2 linked regions of the Sporosarcina pasteurii genome follow. Each later gene encodes a partner of the first gene's protein in a complex. Links are inferred from orthologs where the notes say so. Each region holds a gene or a part of one and is shown on either strand. Other genes may lie near its edges. The genes, in order: secG and secY.

Evidence for each region.
Region 2: the proteins of secG (region 1) and secY are in contact, whole or in part, in a crystal structure (PDB 5AWW), measured with the Thermus thermophilus proteins. The link is inferred for Sporosarcina pasteurii from one-to-one orthologs. Residues at the interface, in WP_223903268.1 of Thermus thermophilus: Tyr5, Ile9, Tyr12, Leu13, Ala16, Leu19, Val20, Val23, Leu24, Gln26, Glu27, Pro28, Gln30, Gly31, Ala32, Asp34, Leu35, Met36, Gly37, Gly38, Ser39, Ala40, Asp41, Leu42, Phe43, Ala45, Arg46, Val48, Tyr53, Thr56; in WP_096411648.1 of Thermus thermophilus: Leu14, Gln16, Arg17, Phe20, Ile34, Pro35, Pro37, Ile72, Arg108, Arg109, Asn112, Gln113, Arg116, Ile117, Ile120, Pro145, Gly146, Trp147, Phe152, Phe155, Val156, Val159, Thr160, Val162, Ala163, Gly164, Ala166, Leu167, Trp170, Glu173.

The regions. Positions count from the first base shown.
Region 1 is NZ_CP160452.1:2,646,194-2,653,386, reverse strand. The notes cover bases 1,960-4,613. They hold secG (preprotein translocase subunit SecG), read left to right. Parts: upstream 1,960-2,999; coding sequence 3,000-3,227; downstream 3,228-4,613. Other genes in these bases: rnr (ribonuclease R), read left to right, coding at 4,304-4,613; AB1H92_RS12705 (carboxylesterase), read left to right, coding at 3,427-4,173; eno (phosphopyruvate hydratase), read left to right, coding at 1,960-2,685. In the rest of the region: gpmI (2,3-bisphosphoglycerate-independent phosphoglycerate mutase), read left to right, coding at 1-1,376; more of eno, read left to right, coding at 1,390-1,959; more of rnr, read left to right, coding at 4,614-6,643; SsrA-binding protein SmpB, read left to right, coding at 6,694-7,161. UniProt on the Bacillus subtilis protein: Involved in protein export. Participates in an early event of protein translocation.
Region 2 is NZ_CP160452.1:3,105,647-3,108,714, forward strand. What follows is about bases 168-3,068. They hold secY (preprotein translocase subunit SecY), read right to left. Parts: upstream 2,314-3,068; coding sequence 1,021-2,313; downstream 168-1,020. Other genes in these bases: AB1H92_RS15100 (adenylate kinase), read right to left, coding at 330-983; rplO (50S ribosomal protein L15), read right to left, coding at 2,313-2,753; rpmD (50S ribosomal protein L30), read right to left, coding at 2,787-2,969; rpsE (30S ribosomal protein S5), read right to left, coding at 2,983-3,068. UniProt on the Bacillus subtilis protein: The central subunit of the protein translocation channel SecYEG. Consists of two halves formed by TMs 1-5 and 6-10.

The sequences.
Region 1 (7,193 bases):
GTGAAGCAGTTGGATTACCTGAAGGCCAAATGGGGAATTCTGAAGTAGGACATTTAAATATTGGTGCTGGTCGCATCGTCTATCAAAATTTAACGCGTATTAATAAGTCAATCCGAGAAGGGGATTTTTTTGAAAATGAAACGCTGCTTCAGGCAGTCGATCATGTGAAAAAGAATGATTCAGCACTCCATGTAATGGGGCTGCTTTCGGATGGCGGGGTACATAGTCATTATGAGCACCTCTTTGCGTTGCTTCAGCTTGCCAATCGGAAAGGGTTAGAAAAAGTTTACGTTCATGCATTTTTAGATGGACGAGACGTAAGCCCGCAATCTGCATTGGATTATATTGAACAAACTGAAGAAGTAATCGAAGAAGTCGGGATTGGAAAAATTGCTTCTGTAACAGGACGTTATTATGCGATGGATCGCGATAAGCGTTGGGAACGAGTTGAAAAAACGTACCGGACGCTTGTAGATGGCGCAGCAGAAACAGCTCAATCTCCATCTGAAGGGGTACTCGCATCTTATGAAAAAAATGTTCACGATGAGTTTGTAGAACCATTTGTCATTGAAGAGTCAGGAGAACCAGTTGCGACAATTGAAGACGGGGATGCGGTTGTATTTTACAATTTCCGACCTGACCGTGCGATCCAACTATCTCGTGCTTTCACAGATGAGAATTTCAAGGAGTTTGTCACAACGAAATTTGAAAACCTCAAATTTGTTTCGTTCACACATTATAGTGATGATGTCGTTTCAGATGTTGTGTTCGGCACAAAAGATTTAAAGGAAACGTTAGGTGAAGTCATTTCAGCAAATGGCCTAACACAGTTGCGAATTGCTGAAACTGAAAAATATCCTCACGTGACATTTTTCATGAGTGGCGGCCGGGAAAATGAATTTGAAGGGGAAGAGCGAATTTTAATCGATTCCCCAAAAGTGGCAACGTATGATTTGAAGCCTGAGATGAGTGCTTATGAAGTCACTGATGCGTTAATTCGCAAAATTGAAGGTGATTCGATTGACGCGATTATCTTAAATTTTGCGAATCCGGATATGGTCGGGCATAGTGGGATGTTGGCGCCGACAATTAGAGCGGTTGAGACAGTAGATGAATGTTTAGGGAAAATCATTGATGCTTTGGAGGAAAAAGGTGGAACTGCGATTATTACGGCGGACCACGGGAATGCTGATGAAGTGATTAATACAGACGGTGCACCGATGACAGCCCATACAACCAATCCTGTACCTGTTATTATTACAGAAAAAGACTTATCATTACGTACAGACGGTATATTGGCGGACCTTGCACCGACAATGTTGGAATTGTTAGGATTAAATCAACCGGAAAAAATGACTGGAAAACCATTATTCTAAAGGAGAGATTTTCATGCCAATTATTACAAACGTTCAAGCGAGAGAAATTCTTGATTCACGAGGAAATCCAACAGTAGAAGTTGAAGTGTTAACAATGAGTGGCGCTTTCGGACGCGCAATGGTTCCTTCTGGCGCATCAACAGGTGAATACGAAGCAGTTGAACTACGCGATGGCGATCAAGATCGTTACCTTGGTAAAGGTGTTTTGAAAGCAGTAGAGAATGTTAATGAAGATATTGCGGACGAGCTAGAAGAAACTTATTCAGTCCTGGACCAAGCAACAATTGACAAAGCGTTAATCGACTTAGACGGAACGCCAAACAAAGGAAATCTGGGTGCGAACGCAATTCTTGGCGTATCTATGGCTGTTGCACATGCAGCTGCAGATTACTTAGACATGCCTTTGTATCAATATCTAGGCGGCGTTAATGCTAAACAGCTTCCTGTTCCGATGATGAACATCTTAAACGGTGGCGAGCATGCGGATAACAACGTTGACATTCAAGAGTTTATGATCATGCCTGTAGGCGTTGAATCGTTCCGTGAAGCACTTCGCGTTGGCGCAGAAATCTTCCATAGTCTAAGAGATGTTTTACAAAGCAAAGGTTTAAATACAGCTGTCGGTGATGAAGGTGGATTTGCACCAAACTTAGCTTCAAGTGAAGAAGCGCTTGACACGATTATTGAAGCAGTTGAAAAAGCAGGCTACAAACCAGGCGAAGAAATTCTTCTTGCATTGGACGTTGCAGCTTCAGAACTTTACAACAATGAAAAAGGCGTTTACGATCTTCCAGGCGAAGGTGTTGAAAGAACATCTGCTGAAATGGTTGATTGGTATGAAGCGCTTTGCGATAAATACCCAATCATTTCGATTGAAGATGGATTCGACGAAAATGACTGGGATGGTTTCAAATTGCTCACAGAGCGTATTGGAGACCGTGTACAACTCGTTGGAGACGACCTATTCGTGACAAACACTGAAAAATTAGCGCGCGGAATTGAAGAAGGAAACAGTAACTCCATTCTAATCAAGGTGAACCAGATTGGTACTCTTACAGAAACGTTTGACGCAATCGAAATGGCGAAAAGAGCTGGTTACACAGCAGTGATTTCCCACCGTTCAGGTGAAACGGAAGATACAACAATCGCTGATATCGCTGTTGCAACAAATGCTGGTCAAATCAAAACAGGTGCACCATCCCGTTCAGACCGTGTTGCAAAGTACAACCAATTGCTTCGCATCGAAGACCAATTGTACGAAACAGCACAATACTACGGCGCGCAAACTTTTTATAACTTAAAGAAATAATATTTAGAAGAAAACCCGCCACTTGGCGGGTTTTTTGCTGGTCAGCGTTAAATGTACGTTCTTCACTGGAATATGTCCGAGCAAATCAACATTATGTCCGAGCAAATCAACATTATGTCCGCGCAACCTCACATGATGTCTGCCAAATCATCGGTAAACATATGGAACGGCGGCACTCAACGCTAACGCCGACCGAAAAAACGGGAGGAAATGACCAGTTACAGATAGAGCCAATTAAATTTACAGTTGTAACATTTTCATCTATTTGGTAAAATGTATGGAGTTGTGGAGTTTCTATCAGGAGGTGGAACAGGATGCACGTATTGCTAATGACTTTACTAGTAATTGTAGCATTATCATTAATTGTAGTTGTATTATTACAATCTGGATCAAGTGCAGGTCTTTCGGGAGCCATTTCTGGTGGAGCCGAGCAGCTTTTTGGGAAGCAAAAAGCACGCGGGCTTGACTTAGTTCTCCAACGGGTGACAATCATTCTTTCGGTCTTATTTTTTGTCCTCGCTATTTTAGTTGTTAAATTTTAATGAATTCAATATGACGATATAACTTTTATAAATAATAATCGCCTGACATTCCGATTACGAATGCTCAGGCTTTTTTAGTGCTTTGAAGCCTTATACTACAATAGATTAAGCAATGAATGCTACACTAATGTATAGATGGGAAATTATAGATGTATTGCAAAGTAAAACTAAAAAGAAATACGCGGAGGTTTATTTAAAAATGAGAATTGCACAACCGAAACCTTTCTTTTTTGAACAAGGTCCACGTGCTGTATTATTGTTACATGGATTTACAGGGACGTCTGCGGATGTACGTATGCTTGGGCGTTTCTTGGAGAAAAAAGGGTATACATCACTTGCTCCTCATTATAAGGGACATGGTGTACCGCCTGAGGAATTAATTCAAACAGGACCCGAAGAATGGTGGGAAGATGTTCTAGCTGGCTATCAACAACTAAAAGACGCGGGTTATGATGAAATCGCAGTAGCTGGATTATCACTCGGCGGTGTTTTTTCTTTAAAATTAGGTTATAACCTTCCATTAAAGGGAATTGTAACAATGTGTGCCCCAATGTCCATGAGAACGACTGACCTAATGTATGAAGGAGTTCTTCAATACGCCGGTGAATATAAGAAGTACGAAGGAAAAAGCAAAGAAGTAATCGAGGAAGAAGTAGAAAAATTACGTGGTCAAACGATGCCGTCACTGAAGGACTTACGTGAATTAATTTACGAAGTACGTGAACATGTTGACCATATTTACACACCAACTTTTGTGACACAAGGTTCTTTAGATAAAGTTATTGAACCAGATTCCGCGAATGTGATTTATGAAGATATACAAGCGGATGATAAAACATTAAAATGGTATGAGGAGTCAGGTCATGTCATAACACTTGGACCAGAAAAAGAACAGCTGCATGAAGATATTTATCAATTCTTAGAGTCACTAGATTGGCATGTGTGAATGAAAGTTTAAATGCCTATACTGTACATAGTCATGAAAGTGATAAAAAGAGAATAAAAGGCTAAACTAAGTTGAAATGGTTGGTTGAATTAAACAAGATTACATCGAGTAATCAATACGAATGGGAGGGATGTCTTTGGATACGTTCGCTCAAGAACTACAAGACAAAATTTTAGAGATGATGAAAGAAGAATCATATAAGCCGATGACGGTGCAAGAGATTCAAGACATGCTAGAAATCGAACAAGCAGCTGAATTTAAAGAACTGGTGAAAATGCTCGTTCACTTAGAACAGGGCGGGTATTTAATCCGCTCGAGAACAAATCGTTACGGCGTTCCTGAGCGCATGAACCATGTGCGTGGAAAGTTTATTGGGCATGCAAAAGGGTTTGGATTTGTGGCACCAGAAGCAGAAGGAATGGACGACATTTTCATACCGCCGCATGAAGTAAATGGGGCGATGAATGGAGATATCGTACTTGTCCGTGTATCAGGCGGCAGTTCAGGTGAAAGAAGAGAAGGAACGATTACGCGAATCGCAGAGAGGAAAACGACTCAAATTATCGGGACTTATCAAGATAATCGCGGATTTGGATTTGTGATTCCAGATGATAAAAAGCTGCCGATGGATATTTTTATTGCAAAAGGTGATTCACTTGGTGCGGTAGAAGGTCATAAAGTTATTGTTGAAATTACTGGTTGGCCTGGAGATACAAAATCCGCAACGGGCATGGTAACGAAAATATTAGGCCATAAAAACGACCCAGGCATTGATATTTTATCGATTATTTATAAACATGGAATCACCATCGAATTTCCAGATGAAGTGATTAACCATGCGAAAAGTGTGCCGAACGAAGTACGTGAAGAAGATATCGGAAAACGTCGTGACTTACGTAATGAAATGGCGATTACAATTGACGGGGCAGATGCGAAAGATTTAGATGATGCGATTGCCGTTGTGAACCATAACAATGGAACCTATACGTTGTATGTCCATATCTCTGATGTGAGTTATTATGTGACGGAACACTCCCCGATGGATGAAGAGGCGTTTGACAGAGGCACCAGTGTTTATTTAACAGACCGTGTGATTCCGATGTTGCCGCATGCGTTATCCAATGGCATTTGTTCATTGAATCCTGGCGTTGATCGTTTGACACTGACTTGTCAAATGACGATTGATCAAAACGGAAAAGTGATTGAACACGAAATTTATGAAAGCGTCATTAATTCCAAAGAAAGAATGACGTATACAGATGTGTACCAAATTATTGAAGAAAAAGATGAGGAACTTATTAAGAAATATGAACATATCGTTCCGATGTTAAATGATATGGCGGATCTCGCTGCTATATTGCGTAATAAACGAATGGAACGCGGTGCTATCGATTTTGATTTTAAAGAATCAAAAGTGCTCGTAGATGAAGAAGGTTGGCCGACAGATGTTGTTGTACTTGAAAGAACAGTATCTGAACGGTTAATAGAAGAGTTTATGCTTGCGGCAAACGAAACGATTGCAGAGCATTTCCACTGGATGGAAGTTCCGTTTCTTTATCGAATTCACGAAGATCCGAAAGCGGAAAAACTGCAAAAGTTCTTCGAGTTTTTAACGAATTTCGGGATTGTCGTCAAAGGTGCTGGAAATGAAGTGCATCCGAGAGCATTGCAAGAAATTGTTGAATCTATTGAAGGCTTGCCGGAAGAGGCGGTCATTTCTACAATGTTATTACGGTCCATGCAACAGGCGAAATATTTTGAGGAAAGCCTTGGACACTTTGGTTTATCGACTGAGTATTATACGCATTTTACAGCGCCAATTCGACGTTATCCGGATTTGATCGTTCATCGTTTAATTCGCACGTATTTGCTTGAAAAGGACGTTTCGCACACAACGATAGAACACTGGAATGCAAATCTGACGGAAATTGCGGAACATACGTCAGAACGTGAACGTCGTGCAGTTGACGCGGAACGTGATACGACCGCACTGAAACAAGCACAATATATGGTTGATAAAATTGGTGAGGAATTTGAAGGAATCGTTTCCTCAGTCACGAATTTCGGTATATTTGTTGAGCTTGAAAATACGATTGAAGGGCTTGTCCACGTCAGTTATATGACGGATGATTATTACCGTTTTGACGACAGGCAAATGATCATGATTGGTGAGCATACAGGGAAGCAATTCCGACTTGGCGATGAAGTAACCATTCGTGTTGTTGCGGTTAAACCTGAAGAATCCGCAATTGATTTTGAACTTGTTGGAATGAAACCGAATATGCATCGCACGAGAAGAGAAGCGCCTAAAGTGATTCATACGAAACGAGGTTCAAATCAAGGCGGAAGACAGCAAGGCAAATCGTCGAATGCCAATAATGAGCGAAAGTCTAAGCGAGGCAATCAAAAGAAAAAGTTTTATGAAGGTATTGCCAAAAAATCAAAAAGAAGTCCAAGAAAAAGAAGATAATGCCGGGGACATTTATTTTGTCCCTTGGCTGTAGTAGGGGGAAACATAATATGGGAAAAGGAAAAGGAAAAATTCTTGCAAGAAATCGAAGAGCAAACTTTGATTATGCCATTGAAGACACGATAGAGGCGGGAATTGTCCTGCAAGGCACAGAAATTAAATCGATCCGTGCAGGGAAGGTCCAATTGAAAGAATCATTCGTTCAAATTAGAAATAACGAAGCGTGGATTTTAAATATGCATATTAGTCCTTATGATCAAGGGAACCGTTTTAACCATGACCCGATTAGATCGCGAAAACTTCTTTTGCATAGACGACAAATTAATCAGTTAATCGGAAAAACAAAACAACAAGGATATACGATTGTTCCGATTCAATTGCATTTAAAAGACGGCTTCGCAAAAGTATTAATCGGCGTTGGTAAAGGTAAAAAGCATCACGATAGACGTGAAGATCTAAAGCGTAAAGAAGCGAAGCGGGACATGGCGCGTGCGTTAAAAGACAGACAGCAGTATTGATTTTTTACTGAGATTATAGTATACTATTTCTT
Region 2 (3,068 bases), 460 kb from region 1 along the record:
CAAGAGTGATGTTCGAAAGACGTCTGCCATATTTGTTTCCCGGAGGTCAATATTCCCAGTTACGGGAATTTAATCGCACCGGAATGGAACACGACCCCGTCCAGAGTGCCGTAAACGAGCTCCTAAGTTACGTTATGACAGTTCTTTCTCCTACTAAATGTAGGAATTTCAGAACCAATTCGTCTCGCAGAACTCCAGCAGTTCTTATGCCGGGCATCATATGCTTTTGCAGCTCTTTGTGTGAAATGCCCTTTCCGTCTAGCATTCACATGCTGCTTCATGGTTCCTGAATTCATCAGTTAGCCATGATTGCATGCGCCCGGAAAGGTTTACTGAGCGTTCCCTTGAAGGATAACGTCCAGATCTTTGAAAACGTTTTGAATGTCTTGTTGACCATTAATATTTGACAGCACACTTTTTGTTTCATAGAAATCTAAAAGTGGGGCTGTTTGTGTCATATTTACGTCTAAACGATTCTTTACAGTTTCTGGATTGTCATCCTCACGCTGATAAAGTTCGCTACCATCTTTATCACAAACCCCTTCATTTTTCGGTGGGTTGAATTGTAGATGGTATGACGTTCCGCATACTTTACAAATCCGACGACCTGTTAAACGTTTAACAAGTTCATCTGGATCCACTTGGATATTAATAACATGCTCAACTTTTCGATTCATAGCTGCTAGTAATTCATCAAGCGCTTCTGCCTGCGGGACTGTGCGGGGGAAACCATCTAACAGGAATCCTTTTTCACAGTCAGGTTTGCTTAAACGCTCGCGAACAATACCAATCGTTACTTCGTCAGGTACTAATGCACCTTGATCCATATACGATTTTGCTTTTAAACCGAGTTCTGTACCTTCAGAGATAGCAGCACGAAACATATCGCCTGTGGAAATATGAGGGATATCGTACTTTTCAACAATACTGTCTGCCTGTGTACCTTTACCAGCTCCAGGCAAACCCATTAAAATGATATTCATACGGATTAGCCTCCACACTTCGCTTCAATCAAGAAGTTTATTTCATAAAACCTTTGTAGTGTCGTTTTACAAGTTGTGATTCAAGTTGCTTCATCGATTCAAGTGCAACACCAACAACGATGAGCAAGCTCGTTCCTCCAATTTGTAATGACTGTGGAAGATTCGCCAAGTTAATAAAGAATATTGGCATTACTGCCACCAGCGCTAGGAAAATTGCCCCAACGAAGGTCAGTCTATACAAAGTGCTCGTTAAGTAATCCTGAGTATCTTGCCCAGGACGAATACCTGGAATATAGGCACCTTGTTTCTTTAGGTTTTCCGCTGCATTCTCAGGGTTGACCTGAATGAAAGCATAGAAATAAGTGAATGCGATAATTAATGCGAGATAGATCACCATACCCACCGGGTTTGTATAATCGAATACGTTAATAATCGTCGCTGTAACTTTATTTTCTCCGAAAAACGTTGCCAATGATTGCGGCGTGATGAAAAATGCCGCAGCAAAGATTACAGGGATAACACCAGCTGCGTTTAGTTTTAAAGGCATATGCGTCTGCTGGCCTGCAGTCATCTGACCACGACCTGTAGCGCGTTTTGCATACTGAACTGGTATTTTACGCAATGCTTCTTGAACGTATATCACGCCCACTGTCACTGCAACAATGACGAGAAGCAATAATACTGTAATACCTAACTTAATGAATAATGCATCTCCTGCATCTTGAATTTGCGTTGCATAGTATTGGTTAACTGCAGTTGGAATTCCTGCAACAATCCCAGCAAAAATGATGATGGAAATACCATTTCCAACACCCTTTTCAGTGATTTTTTCCCCAAGCCATAACAAGAATGCAGTACCTGCCGTTAATACAATCGCAATAACAGCATAGGTTGCGATACTTTCGTCTTTTATTAGCATACCACCATACATTCGGTTAAAACCAAATGACATTGCCGTTGCTTGAATAAACGCAAGGATGATCGTGAAATATCTCGTGAACTGTGCCAGTTTACGTCTACCCACATCACCTTGTTTTGCCCATTCAGCAAACTTAGGTACAACATCCATCTGCAATAATTGCATGATGATGGATGCAGTAATATAAGGCATAATTCCCATTGCTAAAATGGAGAAGTTCGCAAGTGCACCACCACCAAAGACGTTCAAAAAGCCAATTAAACTATGGTCAGTTTGTTGCAATGCAGTTGCATCTACACCTGGTACAGGTATAAATGCACCAAGTCTAAAAGCAATTAAAACGAGCAATGTAAAGAGGATTTTATTTCTAATATCTTTAACGCGCATAAAGTTAGAGATTGTCTGAAACATTAAATCACCTCTGTTTGCCCGCCTGCTTGTTCGATTGCTTCTTTAGCAGTAGCAGAGAATTTATGAGCTCTTACTGTAAGTTTCTTTTCAAGTTTACCGTTACCAAGAATTTTAATTCCTGATTTCGCTTTACTTACAACTCCTAATTCAAGCAGCAATTCAGGTGTTACTTCCGTGCCTTCATCGAATAGGTTTAGCTTGTCAAGGTTCACAACAGCATAATCTTTACGATTTACGTTAGTAAAGCCACGTTTAGGAAGTCGTTGGAAAAGTGGTGTTTGTCCACCTTCGAATCCAAGACGTACACCACCGCCTGAACGGGCGTTTTGTCCTTTATGACCTTTACCGGAAGTTTTTCCGTAGCCAGATCCGATTCCACGACCGATACGTTTACGGGATTTACGTGCACCAACAGCTGGTTTCATTTCGTGTAATTTCATTTCATTGGCACCTCCTTATATACAAAATAGGAATTATAGTTCGTTTACTGTGACTAAGTGAGACACTCTATTAATCATGCCACGAATTGCGACGTTGTCTTCGTGTGCAACTGTTTGATTAATTTTCTTAAGTCCTAGAGCTTCGATTGTTTTACGTTGTGCTGGTTTTGAACCAATCACGCTTTTCGTAAGGGTGATTTCAAGTTTTTTAGCCATCGTCTTTCCCCCCTTAACCTAGCAGTTCTTCTACAGTTTTTCCACGTAAGTTCGCTACATCTTCCGCACGCTTCAAGTTCTCAAGTCCTTGGATTGTTG